DNA from 4 places in the Reyranella humidisoli genome. Region 3 is predicted to be linked to each of the others. Evidence: riboswitches for the same ligand, from Rfam matches in the RefSeq annotation. Region 3 holds a riboswitch; each other region holds the start of a gene.
The links. Region 3 has a riboswitch for cobalamin ahead of KQ910_RS02090 (HupE/UreJ family protein). Riboswitches for the same ligand answer to the same signal wherever they lie in the genome.
Positions count from the first base shown of each region.

Region 1 (3,783 bases), 790 kb from region 3:
CGGACCGCGCCCATCAGCAGGGCGACCGCGATGCCCGCGCCGGCGATCCCGGCCAGCGGCAGGGCCAGGACGAAGGCCGCGGCGAGACCGCTGTAGAAGGCGCAGACCGCGGCGAAGCCGGCACAGGCCGAAACCCCGATCACGCCCGGCTCGGCCAGCGGGTTGCGCAGCCAGCCCTGCAGCACCGCGCCGCTGAGACCCAGCACACCGCCGATCAGAAGGCCGAGCGTCGCACGCGGCACGCGCAGTTCCCAGACGATGGCCCAGCCGACCTCGTTGCCCAGCCGCCACGGCCACCAGGCCGGACCGACGGCGAGCGACAGGAGATAGAGCGCCACGACCAGCAGGATGAGCCAGCGGTTCACGGCCGCGCCGCCGCGAGCAGGCGGATCGCCTCGAAATTCTCCGGCCCGGCGCAGATCGAATATTTGATCGGCAGGGACACGAGCCGGGTCTTTCCCGCGAGGGCGAGCAGCGCGTGATGGTCGACGAACTCGGTCGCGCGCGCGGGATTGGCGTTGGCCGCACCGTCGAGGACCAGCAAGCCCGGCTGGTTGACGAGCACCTCCTCAAGCGCGATGCGGCCATAGGCCGGGATGCCCAGCCCGGCGGCGAGATTGCGGAAGCCGGCGACACGCAGCAGCTCGTCCATCAGGCTGCCCTTCCCGGCGGTGCCGCGATTGGCCTGAAGCGTGATCGCCGTGGCGATGGGCGCACCGTTCCAGGTGAGCTGGCGCTTCTGCTCGCGCATGTCGGCGATCAGGCCTTTGCCGATCTCCTCGCGGCCCATCGCGATGGCCATGCTCTCGATGATGCTCTCGGCGTCATCGATCGAGGCGCCCCACTTCACTTCGAGCATGCGGATACCGGCGATGCGCAGCAGGCGCTTCAGCGTCGCGTGCGAATCGCGGTCGAAAATCACGAGGTCCGGTCGCAGGGTGAGGATCGATTCGACGGTCGCCCGCACCGTGGGAATGGACGCGGCACGATCTGCCAGCACCGAGATACGGGGATCGCGCGACAGGTAGCTCACGCCGACGAGCTGGCCTGGTGCCGCGAGGCGCATCGCCATCTGGTCGAGGCAGAGGTTCACCGTCACGACGCGCTGCGGTGTCTGCGCGGTAACTGCACCGACAGTGAAAAGCAGGAAAAGTACACCGATCAGTGTACAGCGGAGAGTCATCGGACACGCCAGTCGGCCAGGCGGCGGGAGTCGGGCGTCCAGTCGACCCATGCGATCCGTGGTTCGGCAGACGCATGAGAGAAAGCGACCGTGCCGTCGACCGCCGCGAGCGAACAGGCCGCGTTGAAGTCGAGCACGTCATGGCCGGTGCGGTTGCAGACGAGGACCGGCCTGCCGGTGCTGGAGGAAGCGCGTTCCCATTCGCCGTTGGGCCCGTGCAGGCCCGGCGCCCACGCGGCCGAGGAGAGATGCAGGTCGACACCAAGCGCCGCGGTCTCGTCGATCAGGCGCTTTGAATACATGTCGGCGCAGACGAAGAAGCCGACGCGGCCGATGCCGTCGATCGGGATCACTGTCGGCCGATCGCCCGGTGTCGACCAGGACTCGGAGCCGACACGCAGCGCGTTGATCTTGCGATGCCGGCCGGTCACGGCGCCGTCGGGCGCGAAGACCACCATGCTGTTGAACAGCGCATCGGGCGTGGCTTCCGGCGTGCCCAGCACCAGTGTCGCGCCAGTCTCGCGCGCGAGTGCGCCAGCCCAGGCGAACAACTCGTCTTGACCCTCGGCGATCCAGCCGGTGCCTAAAAGGTCGCGGAAGCCGTACCCGCTCACCGCAAGTTCCGGCGTCACGATGAGGCGCGCACCGTTGGCGGCGGCCTGGCGCACGGCCTGTTCGATGGCCTGCCGGTTGGCCGCGATCTCGCCGGGACGCGGCGCGAGATGGAGGAGCGCGATGGTGGCGGTCGAGGTGGCGGTGGCGTTGGTCACGGCGGACAAGGCTACGCCACCGGCCATGACTTGCAGCAAGTTTCGACGGATCGGCGTCAACGACGGATCTCCCCAACGGTTCGCACGAAGCGCGTCACCGCTCGGTTGACCGTCCCGCTGGATCATCCCGTCCATCGGAAGAGCGACGCTATCGCCGGCAGGTCTTCTGGCTCGCGGGTCAAAGCTCCTGCCCGTCTTCCCGGACTTTCGTCCAGTGACATGTGGGCTCTCGCTCGCCGCTCACAGCTGCGGGTACAGCTGCCGATTGGCCTTTTGGGGGCGGCACGGCATTCCCTGTTCGCCTCCGGTTAGGGAGGACCGTCGATCCCAACCCCGTAAGGCAAGCGCCTTCCGGCCGTCAAGACGAGGTGCCGAGCGACTTGTGTGCGGTGGAGCCGATTTCCGGCGGTCGGAGCCGGCGCCTGCGATAGACTGGCGGTATGACTAGGATATTGCTGACCCGCCACGGTCACGTCGACGGCATTCGTCCCGCGCGCTTTCGCGGTCGCGCGGAGCTGCCGCTGACGGCGCGGGGACTGGCGCAGGCCGACGCTTTGGCCAGGCGCATCGCCGGACGCTGGAAGCCGTCTGCCGTCTATACGAGCGCGATGCAGCGATGCATCGTGACCGGTCGTCGGGTTGCAGAGATGTGTGGGATTCGCGCATCGGTTCATGGGGGTCTGGGCGACATCGACTACGGCGCCTGGCAGATGCGCACGCATGAGGAGGTCGCGCAGGAAGCGCCCGACGCCTATCGGCTGTGGCGGCAGGCGCCGCATCTCCTGCGCTTTCCCGGCGGCGAGTCGTTGCAGGACGTCGTGGCGCGGACGGCGGACGCGCTGCGCCTCGTGATGGCACAGCACGGCAGCGAGACGGTCGTGCTGGTCGGTCATGACAGCGTGAACCGCGCGCTGCTGCTTCAGCTCCTCGACCAGCCGCTCTCGGCCTACTGGAAACTGGCGCAGGATCCGTGCGGCTTGAGCGAGATCGAGATCTCCGGCGCGGGGGACGTGCGGGTCGGCTTCCTGAACGACACGAGCCATCTCGAGGGAATCGTCTAGGCCGGCCTGAGGATAACTGGACCATAGCCGACCGGGCGGCGTAAAAGGCCGGCCATGCGGGCCTTTTCATACGACGTGATCGTGGTGGGCGGTGGCCATGCCGGCTGTGAGGCCGCGGCCGCAGCGGCGCGGATGGGTGCGCGCACTCTGCTCCTCACCCACCGGGTCGAGACGATCGGCGAGATGTCGTGCAATCCGGCGATCGGCGGACTGGGCAAGGGCCATCTGGTCCGCGAGATCGATGCGCTGGATGGCATCATGGGCCGGGCCATCGACCGGGGCGGTATCCAGTTCCGCACCCTCAATCTTTCCAAGGGCCCCGCGGTGCGTGGACCGCGTGCCCAGGCCGACCGCAAGCTGTACAGGCAGGCCGTTCAGGACCTGCTGGCCGAGCAGGCCGGGCTCGAAATCCGCGCCGATTCGGTTGCAGATATCATTCTGGATACACGGGGCACGTGTGCCGGTGTGGTCACGGAATCGGGTGCGGAAATCAGCGCCGGGCGTGTGATCCTGACGACGGGTACGTTCCTGCGCGGCCTGATCCACATGGGGGAAACCAAGATTCCGGCCGGTCGCGTCCGCGGTGACGGGGTCGAGGAGCCGTCCACGGCGCTCGCCCGGACGCTGGATCGGCTGGGCTTCAAGTTGGGCCGATTGAAGACCGGCACGCCGGCGCGGCTCGACGGTCGCACGATCGACTATGGCGCGCTCGAGCGGCAGGACGGCGACGACCCGCCCCGGCCGTTCTCCTATCTGACCGACAGGATCA
Region 1 covers NZ_JAHOPB010000001.1:1,213,883-1,217,665, forward strand. Annotated here, with positions in the region: gene KQ910_RS05880 (FecCD family ABC transporter permease) at 1-365, opposite strand, end outside; gene KQ910_RS05885 (ABC transporter substrate-binding protein) at 362-1,183, opposite strand; gene KQ910_RS05890 (carbon-nitrogen hydrolase family protein) at 1,180-1,953, opposite strand; cobalamin riboswitch at 2,093-2,291, opposite strand; gene KQ910_RS05895 (histidine phosphatase family protein) at 2,394-3,014, shown strand; gene mnmG (tRNA uridine-5-carboxymethylaminomethyl(34) synthesis enzyme MnmG) at 3,069-3,783, shown strand, end outside.
Region 1: linked by a shared signal. The riboswitch ahead of KQ910_RS05890 (carbon-nitrogen hydrolase family protein) and the one ahead of KQ910_RS02090 (HupE/UreJ family protein) in region 3 are both predicted to bind cobalamin.

Region 2 (3,783 bases), on a different contig from region 3:
CGTGCCCTGAAATCCCGCGTTTCCGCTTGCGTGCGTTTTCTGTGCGCCGCACAATTCTCATGTTGCACCGCAAAGCGGCTGCACGGGAAAGCGAGAGCGGCATGACCAGCACGGACCTGAAGAATACCAGGCGGGCACCGGCCGATTTCAAATGGCCGGGACTCACCCATCCTGCCGGCGAACCCATCCGCCTCAATCGAGGGGGGTTCGTCGCCGTCGATCGCGACCGGGAGGCGGCCTACGACGCGATCTATCGCCCGCAGGCGCTCTACAACGTCGCGACCCACGGACTGCGCGCCAACAACGATGCCTTCCTGTTGCAGGAGGTCGCAACGAACCTGCCGATCTATCGCCAGGACACCGGACCCACCGACTTCCACATGCATCTGCCACCGGGAGGCTTCCAGTTCGTCCTGGTGACGTCGGGCGTGTTCACCTTCGACTATGACGGCAAGATCCACTATGTCGGCCCCGGCGCCGTGATCATGCAGAGCGCGATCGTGCATCGTCAGCTCTTCTACACATGGTCGGGCCTGCCGACGGACGAGAACCTGAAGACGCCGCAGACGGCGGTACCTGATGCGCTCTCCATGGGCTACTCGGGCAAGTTCCTCGAGGCGTTCATCACCGAACCGGCGACGTTCCCCAACCCGACGGTCGTGGCGGCGGACCAGATCGTCGAAGCCGACACGTCGCGCACGGCCTGGGGGCATCCCGTGCATGACCGCCCGATCGACGCCGGGTTCTGGTATCAGGATCCGCTGGCGCTGGGCTCGCTCTACCGCAAACTCGTCGACGATCTGCCGGGTGGTCCGGTCAAGGCGCCGTCTGCGGTTCATGTGCGCGACCTCGAGATCGAGAGTCCCAGCGGACATCTCGCGGTGGGCCACATCATCGCCACCGATCCCGCGGGTCAGTCGCTCCTGCCCAAGAGCTCGACCGGCGTTGCCACCGTCTCGGATCTCGCGAAGGGCGAAGTCGCCGTCTATCGCGTCATCCGCGGAACCGCGTCGTTCAGGGATCGCGCCGGCAAACTGCTGGAACTGTCTGCCGGCGATACGGTGACGGCGGGCGGACAGTCGGTCGACCTGGTCGGCGTGGGCGAGAACACGCAGCTGCTGCGGCTTGGCCTGCTGAAGGGGATAGACAATCTGCGGAAGTGGTCGCCGACGCAGCGCGACGAGATCGACGGGCTGGCCGGGCAGATCATCACGGCGCAAGCGCTGCGCCCGCTGCGCACCGACGGACCGCCGGTCGGTTATCTCTACGAGTAGGCGACGCCTTCGCACGCTGCACGCCGCGAGTCGCGCCGCGCCGAATTGCGGCAGAATCTTGACGTTCTACAGACGCGAAGGGATAATGGAGACATTGCCGGTCCTCCCTAACAGGAGGCCAAGAGGGAACGCCGTGATGTCCGTCCGGACAAATCGGCGGCTGTACCCGCAGCTGTGAGCGGTTAGCGACTGTCCAACAAGCCACTGAACTTCGGTTCGGGAAGGCGGGCAGGCGCAGCGACCCGCGAGCCAGAAGACCTGCCGGCGATAGCGTCGCTCTTCCGATGGACGGGATGTTCCAACGGGACGGTCAACCGAGCGGTGACGCGCTGTTTGCGTGGCTGCTTTTGGGAGACCGTCTGATGACGCCGTTTCGTCGTATCGCCTTGTTCTTTTCGCTGCTGGCCCCGTCGGCTGCGCTCGCGCAGACCGAACCGGCGGGCATGATGCCCACCACGGTCGTGACGGCCGACCGCTTCCCGACCGATCCCGACAAGGTGACGTCGAGCTACACCGTCGTGATGCAGGAGGAGATGCAGCGCCGCCAGCTCCGCACGGCGGGGGAGGTGCTGAAGACTATCCCCGGCGTTTCCGTGCAGCAGTCGGGCGGCCCCGGCGGCCAGACCTCGGTCTTCGTGCGCGGCTCCAACTCGAACCAGGTGCTGGTACTGATCGACGGCATCACCGCCAACGATCCGTCGAGCGCCAACGGTGCGCCCGACTTTGCGCATCTGCTGACCGAGAACCTCGACCGCATCGAAGTCGTGCGCGGCCCGATGTCGACGATGTACGGCAGCCAGGCGATCGGCGGCGTCATCAACCTCGTCACCAAGGCCGGCCAGGGCAAGATGAACGGCGCGGCCTTCACGGAACTCGGCACACGCCTGCAGAGCAACAGTGGCGCCTACGTTCGCGGCAGCGAGGGCAAGTTCAACTACAACCTGACCTTCGCCGGCACGTTCAGCCCCAACGACACGCCAGTGCCGGCCCGCTTCACGCCCAACGGCGGCTTCGTCGACATCGATCCCTACCGCAACATCACCCTGGCGGCGCGGCTGGGTTACGAGATCAACGAGAATACGCAGTTCAACTTCTTCGCCCGCTACATCGACACCAAGCTGAACTACGACCAGGTCGGCCAGGAAGATCCGATGGCCAACGGCTACACCTCGCAGTTTTTCACGCGCGGCGAGATCGAGGGCAATTACTTCGACGGCCGCTGGAAGCCGGTCATCGGCATTAACTACAGCACCATCACGCGGCACGACCTCGACTATGCCAGCCCGCAGAATCTGCTGCCGTTCAACCTCGACAGCTGGTTCAACGGACGTCGCCTGCAGGCGGATTTCAAGAACCTGATCAAGGTCAGCGAGCAGGTCGAGGTCGTCGCCGGCGTCGATTACGACCGGCAATGGGCCTACAGCAACACGATCGGCTCGTTTACGCCGTTCACCGAGGCGTGGGGCACGATGGCCCAGACCGGCCTATACGGCCAGTTGCGCCTCAACCCGTTCGAGGGCTTCAACCTCAACGTCGGCGGCCGCGTCGATATGAACGACACCTTCGGCACCGTGGGTACGTGGCGCGCTGGCGCGTCCTACCTGTGGGCGCCGACCGACACCAAAATCAAGGCCTCCTACGGAACCGCCTTCAAGGCGCCGTCGCTGTTCGAACTCTACGGCCCCGGCCCGTTGTGCGGCGGCAACCGCAGCATCCAGCCGGAATACAGCCGCGGCTACGAAGTCGGCGTCGAGCAGGGCCTGTTCGACCGCAAGGTGAAGGCGGGCGTCACCTACTTCTTCAACACCTACTCGAACCTGATCCAGTGCCCGCCGCCGTTCCTGACGCTGCAGAACGTCGCCAACGCCCAGAGCGAGGGCTTCGAGGCCTTCGTGCAGATCAGCCCCGTGAAGTGGTTCGACCTGTATCTCGACTACACCCAGACCATCGCGCGCAACGTCGACGCCAACCTGCCGCTGGTGCGCCGTCCGGGCGACATCTTCAACATCCGTGCCCAGTTCCGGCCGTGGGAGAACACGCTGTTCGGCATCGGCGTGCTGCAGGTCAACAGCCGCTATGATTTCAACGCCACCACCGGCGCGCTGATGATCCCGTCGCCCTACACGCTGGTGCGCATCACCGCGCAGTACGACGTGGTCCCGTCGGTCCAGCTGTTCGCCCGCGCCGAGAACGTGCTGAACCAGGTGTACGAGGAGCCGGAAGGCTTCCAGGCGCCGTACTTCCAGGCCTTCTTTGGCGTGAAGGCGAGGTTCTGAGGCGTTGGCAGGCTGACCTCTCTCCCGATCGGGGGAGAGGGACACGATTGTCAGGCGTCCTTGCCTGTGGGGGGCAGTCCGTCGGCGCTATCCGCCAGCAGGGCGACCAGGGCTGAACTCGCGCACAGTGCCAGCGTCGGGAAGGTCCAGAGCCACCAGCCGTGCGTCAGGAACGTGAAGCCGGTAGCGATGAGGTGACCCCAGCTGGTGAGATACGGGTCGCCGAGGCCGAC
Region 2 covers NZ_JAHOPB010000004.1:121,363-125,145, forward strand. Annotated here, with positions in the region: gene KQ910_RS26325 (cupin domain-containing protein) at 102-1,274, shown strand; cobalamin riboswitch at 1,356-1,554, shown strand; gene KQ910_RS26330 (TonB-dependent receptor plug domain-containing protein) at 1,637-3,550, shown strand; gene KQ910_RS26335 (ABC transporter permease) at 3,601-3,783, opposite strand, start outside.
Region 2: linked by a shared signal. The riboswitch ahead of KQ910_RS26330 (TonB-dependent receptor plug domain-containing protein) and the one ahead of KQ910_RS02090 (HupE/UreJ family protein) in region 3 are both predicted to bind cobalamin.

Region 3 (3,783 bases):
GGTCATGATGCGAGGGACGCGCCGCGAGGTCGGCTTCGGCCGCCGCGCCGAGACCCAGCAGGACCTTCACCGGCACCTGGCCGTGGCGCGTCTCCACGAGCGCGACCGCGCGCGGCAGGACCTTGCCGATCTCGCCGATGACCGCCTTCCGGTCGGCGTCCGTCATCAGGTCGGCCTTGTTCAGCAGGATCAGGTCGGCACAAAGGATCTGGTCCTCGAACACTTCCTCGAGGGGATTGTCGTGATCCAGCGACGAATCCTCCGCGCGCTGGCGCGCCACCGCCGCGGGATCGTCGGCGAACCGGCCGGCCGCCACCGCCGCGCCGTCCACCACGGCGATCACGCCGTCGACGGTGACGCGCGAGGCGATCTCGGGCCAGTTGAAGGCCTTCACCAGCGGCTTCGGCAGTGCGAGGCCCGACGTCTCGATCACGATATGCTCGGGCGGATTGGGACGGTCGAGCAGGCTCTTGAGGGCGGGCACGAAATCGTCGGCGACGGTGCAGCAGAGGCAGCCGTTGGCCAGTTCGACGATCGCATCCTCGGGACAGTTCTCGACTCCGCAGCTCTTCAGGATCTCGCCGTCGATGCCGACATCGCCGAACTCGTTGACGATCACGGCGAGGCGACGGTCGGCATTCTCCAGCACATGGCGGACGAGCGTCGTCTTTCCCGCGCCGAGGAAGCCGGTGACGATGGTGCAGGGCACCTTGGCGAGCGTGCTCATGAGGACTCCCGGAGGTTCATCGGCGGGACGCGCGCGATGGTGTTCTTGCGGATGTGTTCGGGCCGCTCGCGCCAGACCGTGACGCCGGTTTCATGCGCGCTGTGCTGACGCGCGAAGGCGAGGATATCGGGCGCATGCTGTTCGGCATCGAGGTTGCCAATGACGTAAGTCCACTTGCCGGGCGCGCCGACGGCGATCGTGCAGCCACGCGAGCAGTTCGAGAGACACTCGACGCCGACGATCTGCGAGAGCGGATAACCTTCTGCCGCCGCGCGCTGCGCCGCCGACAGCAGCCGTGCGCCGGCGCGCATGGGATGCGCATTCGCGTCATCGGCGCTGCTGCGGCAGGTCGTGCAGACGTAGAGCGTCGATGCAGTCATGCGAATGCGCCTCGACCTAGAGGGTCGCGGCCGTTGCGGCGGCAGCGCCGATCACGGCCACGACCGCGCCCATGACAGAGACACCGAGAGCCCGCGACGGCCGGCTCATCACCGCGAGCGTCAGGGCATAGGCCGCGACCGCGAGCGCCGACTGGACCACGAACAGGCCCGCGAGATAGGCGGCGACCGGCGTGGGTTCGGCACCGACGATCGCCTCGCCCAGGGCATGGCCGTGAACGAGGCCAGCCAGGGCGAACAGCGCGACGGCCAATGCCGGCGAAAGCTTCGAGCGCACGATCACGAGGCCGCCGATGACGAGCGTGCTGAGGCCCACGAGGAATTCACCTGCCGGCAGGCCGATGCCCGCGAGATGCACGACGACGCCCGCGATCACGGCCGCGCTGAAGGCGAGGACCGGCACGATACCGCGAGCGGCAAGGCCTGCGAGGATACCGACGCCGACGACCGCAGCCAGATGGTCGAGGCCGATGATGGGATGGCCGAGGCCGGACAGGAGACCGTTCATGAAGGTCTGCGGCGTCTGGCCGCCCATTGGATGGTGGGCGAAGGCCGGCGCGGTCGCCGCCATCGACAACAGCAACGCAATGGAACCCGAACGCGTGATCGCCGCCTTCATGATCGTCTCCGTCGTATGAGGGCACATGCCCTCGGGGTATGCCGTCTCCGACGGAGCCCGCGCATCCGGCAAGGCCGGATGTCGGGTGGACCTCGTTCCTCGTGCTTCCCCGCGCGAGGACTCGGATGCGGCAGTTTCGACGGCAGGTTTCCTGGCTCTCGGCTCTTCGTCTTCGGCCACCTTCCCGGTTTCCCAGTGGTATCGAGGCCTTCGACTCACCAATCACAGTTGCGGGGGCAGCCTCGGATTGGGGCGCGAGGCCCGGCACCGTGTTCCCTTTTGATCCCCTTGCGGGGCACCGTCACGTGCTTGATAGGGGTCCGGGCGAAGTCGCGTCAACGGTATTCGGTCGCCCCGGCAGGCGCGGCGGTCAGCTGATCAGCCCCGCGGCCTGGATCGCGGCAAGGCCGCCCACGGCGGTGATCAGGGACCCCGCGACGACCAGCGCGGTCCGCTGCGCCGGCCACTTGCTAACACCCAGCGTGAGCGCACAGGAAGCGACGCCTAGCGCCGTCTGCGCCACGAGCAGGCCCGCGACGTTGGCGACGATCGGCAAGGCATCCGCCCCGATCAGGACCACCCCCAGCGAATAGCCGTGCACGAGCCCTGCGACGGCGAAGATGCCCGACGCGACCTTCGGGCTGATCGGCTGGCGGATCAGGATGAGCACGCCGATCAGCATCGTCGTCAAAGCCACGAAGGCGCCGTCCGCGGGAATGTCGTAGGGGCTGAGCTGAAGCGCCACGCCGGCGATGGCGGCGACACCGAAGACAAGCACCGGGACGATGCCGCGGGCGGCGATGCCGACCAGGATGCCGATGCCGATCATCGCAGCCAGGTGATAGACGCTGATGACCGGGAGACCGACACCCTGCAGGAAACCCTCGGCGAAGGTCCGGGGCAGTTCCTCCTCCACCAACGTGTGGGCAAGGACCGGCAACCGCGGAACCGCGAGCGCAAGCGTCGTCCAGAAGCCCAGCCGCCGGATGGAAACCCGCATCACCTTCCCTGGTCCCGTCTTTGGCCCTCGCTTGGGGCGCGCATGCACCTCAGATAGGGTGCAGCTGCACAACTCGTCAATCCAATTCCGCATCGGCGGTGAAACTATAGCCGATATTGGCGATTCCACTGCATCGAAGGGCCGAAGTCCATGACGAACGAGATCAGCGACGACGCACGGCATAAAAACAAGATGGCCAACCGGAAGGCCGTGCAGGACGCCGAAGTCGCCGCCAAGACCATCGAAAAGGGCCTGTTGATCGTCCACACCGGCAAGGGGAAGGGAAAATCGACCGCCGCCTTCGGCCTTCTCCTGCGCGCCATCGGCCGTGGACTGCGGTGCGGCGTCGTGCAGTTCGGCAAGGGCGCCTGGCAGACCGGCGAGCGCACAGCCGTCGAGCGCTTCGGCGATCAGGTGCAATGGCATACGCTGGGCGAGGGCTTCACCTGGGAGACGCAGGATCGCGCGCGCGACGTCGCGGCCGCCGAACGGGCCTGGTCCGTGGCGCGCGACCTGATGGCCGATCCCTCGATCCGCTTCATCGTGCTCGACGAACTCAACATCTCGCTGCGCTACGACCATCTCGAGATCGGCGCCGTCCTCGAGGCCCTTAAGGCGCGCCGTCCCGACCAGCACATCGTCGTCACCGGCCGCAACGCCAAGGCCGAGCTGATCGAGGCAGCCGACCTCGTGACCGAGATGACCCTCGTGAAGCACCATTTCGCCGCCGGCGTGAAAGCGCAGGAAGGCATCGAGTTCTGATGCCCCTCGATCTGCACGCCCGCGCGCTGATGATCCAGGGCACCGGCTCCGACGTGGGCAAGTCGCTGCTGGTCGCGGGCCTCGCCCGCGCCTTCACGCGACGCGGCCTGCGCGTACTCCCTTTCAAGCCGCAGAACATGTCGAACAATGCGGCCGTGACGGCCGACGGCGGCGAGATCGGACGCGCCCAGGCACTTCAGGCGCGCGCCGCGCGAGTCCCCACCAGCGTTCACATGAATCCGGTGTTGTTGAAACCGCAGACCGATGTTGGCGCGCA
Region 3 covers NZ_JAHOPB010000001.1:422,721-426,503, forward strand. Annotated here, with positions in the region: gene cobW (cobalamin biosynthesis protein CobW) at 1-727, opposite strand, end outside; gene KQ910_RS02085 (DUF1636 family protein) at 724-1,107, opposite strand; gene KQ910_RS02090 (HupE/UreJ family protein) at 1,124-1,744, opposite strand; cobalamin riboswitch at 1,869-2,062, opposite strand; gene KQ910_RS02095 (HupE/UreJ family protein) at 2,115-2,744, opposite strand; gene cobO (cob(I)yrinic acid a,c-diamide adenosyltransferase) at 2,895-3,506, shown strand; gene KQ910_RS02105 (cobyric acid synthase) at 3,536-3,783, shown strand, end outside.

Region 4 (3,783 bases), 3.3 Mb from region 3:
AACAGGCGGCCGACGCTTCGTTCGCCCAGTATCGCGCCGGTCTCGTCGCGGATTTCCACCGAGTGCCCGGGGAGGACCTTGCCGCAGACCACGAAGTCGCGCGTCAGGCCCGATTGCGGATCGGTGAAACGGTCGACCTTCACGCCGCTGAACAGTGGCGTGAAGCTCAGGCCCACGCAGACCTCGGCCATGCCGTAGCTCGGCATGAAGGCGCGCTCGTCGAAGCCCGCCGCCTTGAAAGCCTCGGCAAATCGCCTGAGCACCGGAAGCTGGATCATGTCGGCCCCGATGCCCGCGAGGCGAAGGCTGGACAGATCCAAATCGTTCACCGACACGGTCTGGGCCCGCCGTGTGAGCAGGTCATAGCCGAAGCTCGGGCTGTAGGTGATGGTCGCGCGGCGGCGGGAGATTAGCGAAAGCCACTGCATCGGCCGCCGGGCGAAGTCGCGCGGCGCCAGAAGGTCGACTGTTCGCTGTGCGCACATCGGCGCCAGGATGAAGCCGATCAGACCCATGTCGTGGTAGAGCGGCAGCCAGCTCACGCCCGAATCGGCATCGTCCAGGCCCTGGGCGGCGATCGATCCGTCGATGTTCGCCATCAGACGGTCCTGGCGGATATCCACACCCAGGGGCGCGCGCGTGCTGCCCGACGAGAACTGGATGTAGCATTCCATTCCCGGTCCGAGCGGCCGAAGCTCCGTTCCGGGTTCAGGGAGCGCGTTGAAAAGAGACATCGGGCCGGCGAGCCGCGCGGTCGTACCCTCGGCGGCGGTCAGGGCGAACTCGGCCAGCTCGTCGGGCGCGAGGATGCCCACGGCCTGGGACGCCTCGATCTGCTTGCGGAGCTGGAAGATGTACTGGGCCTTGGCACCGAATCCGACCGGCACCGGCACAGGTACGGGCACGATGCCTGCATATTGACAGCCGAAGAAGGCGGTGCAGAAGCCGGGCCAGGTATCGGCCACGAGGATCAGCCGCTCGCCGGGCTCGAGGCCGGCCCCGATCAGCCGGCGGGCGAAGGACTGGGCTTCCTCGCGGAGCTGCCGGTAGGACAGTGGGCTAAGCAGACGCCCGCGGGCGTCGAAGAAGTTAAGTCCCGTCTCGCCCCGGGCGGCATAGTCCAGCGCCTCGCACAGGCTGCCGAAGCCGCCGCGGCGAAAGGGCAGGGAGACGTTGCGGGTTGGCGTAGGAGCAGTCACCCAACGGTCTGGGTTCGATTGGAGGGCCGAGACATATCGCTGCAATTGACCTGAGTCTCCATCGCCCGGAACGGCGTCCGAAACAAGCGCAGGCATAATTCCACGGATCGACGTCACGACGATCTCCCAAACGGTTCGCACGAAGCGCGTCACCGCTCGGTTGACCGTCCCGCTGGATCATCCCGTCCATCGGAAGAGCGACGCTATCGCCGGCAGGTCTTCTGGCTCACGGGTCAACGCTCCTGCCCGTCTTCCCGGACTTTCGTCCAGTGACATTTGGGCGTTCGCTCGCCGCTTACAGCTGCGGGTACAGCTGCCGATTGGCCTTTTGGGAGGCGGCACGGCATTCCCTGTTCGCCTCCGGTTAAGGAGGACCGTCGATATTCTCTCGTTAGGCTTGCGCCGGGCGCCGGTCAATTGCTTTGATGCCGCAAAGACCGGGAGGAGAGTGAGGAATGTCGATGGTTCGTCTGGCCGCAGCGGCGGCGCTTGGTGTCATTTTGGCCCTGCCGGCCCTGCCGGTCGGGGCGCAGGGCATTCCCAGGGTCCAGTCGCCCGAGGAAGTCGGCTTCCTGTCGACCCGGCTGAAGCGGCTGAGCGACCGCCTGAACGAGGGCGTCAAGAACAACGAGCTGCCGGGCGCGGTCGTGCTGATCGCCCGCAACGGCAAGATCGTGATGTTCGAATCCTATGGCTTCCGCGACAAGGACGCCAAGGTCGCGATGACCAACGACACGATTTTCCGCATCGCCTCGATGACCAAGCCGATCGTGACGCTGGCGGCGATGATGCTGATGGAAGAGGGCAAGCTCACCCTCGCCGACCGGGTGTCGACCTACATCCCGGCCTTCGCCGACACCAAGGTCGCGGTGCCGAAGAAGAAGGACGACGGCACGGTCGAGATGGTGCTCGAGCCGCAGTTCCGGCCGATGACGGTGCACGACCTGATGCGCCATACGTCGGGCCTGACCTACGGCGCGGTCGGCGCCAACCCGGTGAAGCAGTCCTATCTCGACATGAAGGTCGCCGACCGGAGCCAGACCAATGCCGAGATGGCCGACAAGCTGGCTAAGCTGGCGCTGCTCTACCAGCCGGGCACGACTTGGGAATATTCGATGTCGACCGACGTGCTGGGCCGCGTCGTCGAGGTCGCCTCCGGGATGCCACTCGACAAGTTCATCGAGGAGCGCATCACCAAGCCGCTGAAGATGGGCGACACCGCCTTCGAGGCCAGCGCCGACAAGAAGGCGCGCGGCGCCAGGCCGATGAAGGAGGGGCCGAAGAACGAACTGCCGGCGATCCCGGACATCACCGAGAAGTTCACCTGGCGCTCGGGCGGCGGCGGCATGGTCTCGACCGCGGCCGATTATGCGCGTTTCCTGCAGATGTTCGCCAACGGTGGGCAGCTCGACGGGGTGCGCCTCGTCTCGCGCAAGACCATCGACCTGATGACCGCAGACGCCCTGCCGCCCGACATCAAGATGGGCGCCGACATGTTCCGCTTCGAGGCGCTGGAGCCCAGTGCCAGGATGGGACAGGGCTTCGGCCTGGGTTTTGCCGTTCGCAACGTGCAGGGCGTCAACCCCCTGCCGGGATCGCCTAACGATTATTACTGGGGTGGCGCCTACGGGACCTATTTCTGGCACGACCCGCGCGAGCGCATGTATGTCATCTTCATGATGCAGTCGCCGCAGGCACGCCTGCGCTATCGCTACCTGATGCGCGACCTCGTCTACCAGGCAATGGTCAACTGACCGCCACCCTTGACGCTCCGCTGGCGGACAACCACGTTGGCGGAGCCCCGGGTGTTCGCCGGCGGCGGGAGACCTTGTCATGCAGCAGCAGGAACGCGACCTGATCTCGGGATTGTTCGATCGGCTGAAACCCTTCGAAACACAGCCGCGCGACCGGGAGGCCGAACAGTTCATCAACGGCTTCGCGACGCAACAGCCGGCCGCACCGTATCTGCTCGTCCAGACGGTGCTCGTGCAGGAGCAGGCGTTGAAGGCGGCGCAGGAGCGTATCGCCGAACTCGAAGCGAAGACGGAGGCAGCCCCGCCACCCGCGCCAGGCTTCCTGGGAAGCGCACCGCGGATCGGCCCGTGGGGTGCGTCCGCGGGCACAGCCGCACCACGGACGTCGGTGCCGTCCACGGTCCCGCCCACGCGCTCGCCCCTGCAGGCCGCTCTGGCGCCGCAACCGCAGCAGCAGCAACAGGCGGCGGGCGGGGGCAGCTTCCTGCGGACCGCGATGATGACGGCTGCCGGCGTCGCCGGCGGCGCGCTGCTGTTCGAGGGGATTCGCGGTCTGATGGGCAGCAACCCCGGCCCGTTCGGCCAGCAGGCCGCCGCGGGCACCGGAGCGACAGGGGGCGGGGCGACGGGAACGACGCCGCCCGAACTGCTGCCGCCCGACTCGACGCAGCAACAACAGCAGCAACAGGCTTTCGCCGACGGATCTCCGGCGCAGGAAGACTACGACACCGCGTCGCTCGACGATGGCGGCGGCGCAGGGGACGACGACAGCTGGGCCTGACGCTCAGGCGGATTGAACAACAAGAATGGGGGACGTTGAGAGATGATCG
Region 4 covers NZ_JAHOPB010000001.1:3,697,059-3,700,841, forward strand. Annotated here, with positions in the region: gene KQ910_RS17865 (fatty acyl-AMP ligase) at 1-1,199, opposite strand, end outside; cobalamin riboswitch at 1,394-1,593, opposite strand; gene KQ910_RS17870 (serine hydrolase domain-containing protein) at 1,655-2,953, shown strand; gene KQ910_RS17875 (DUF2076 domain-containing protein) at 3,033-3,734, shown strand; gene KQ910_RS17880 (glutathione S-transferase family protein) at 3,777-3,783, shown strand, end outside.
Region 4: linked by a shared signal. The riboswitch ahead of KQ910_RS17865 (fatty acyl-AMP ligase) and the one ahead of KQ910_RS02090 (HupE/UreJ family protein) in region 3 are both predicted to bind cobalamin.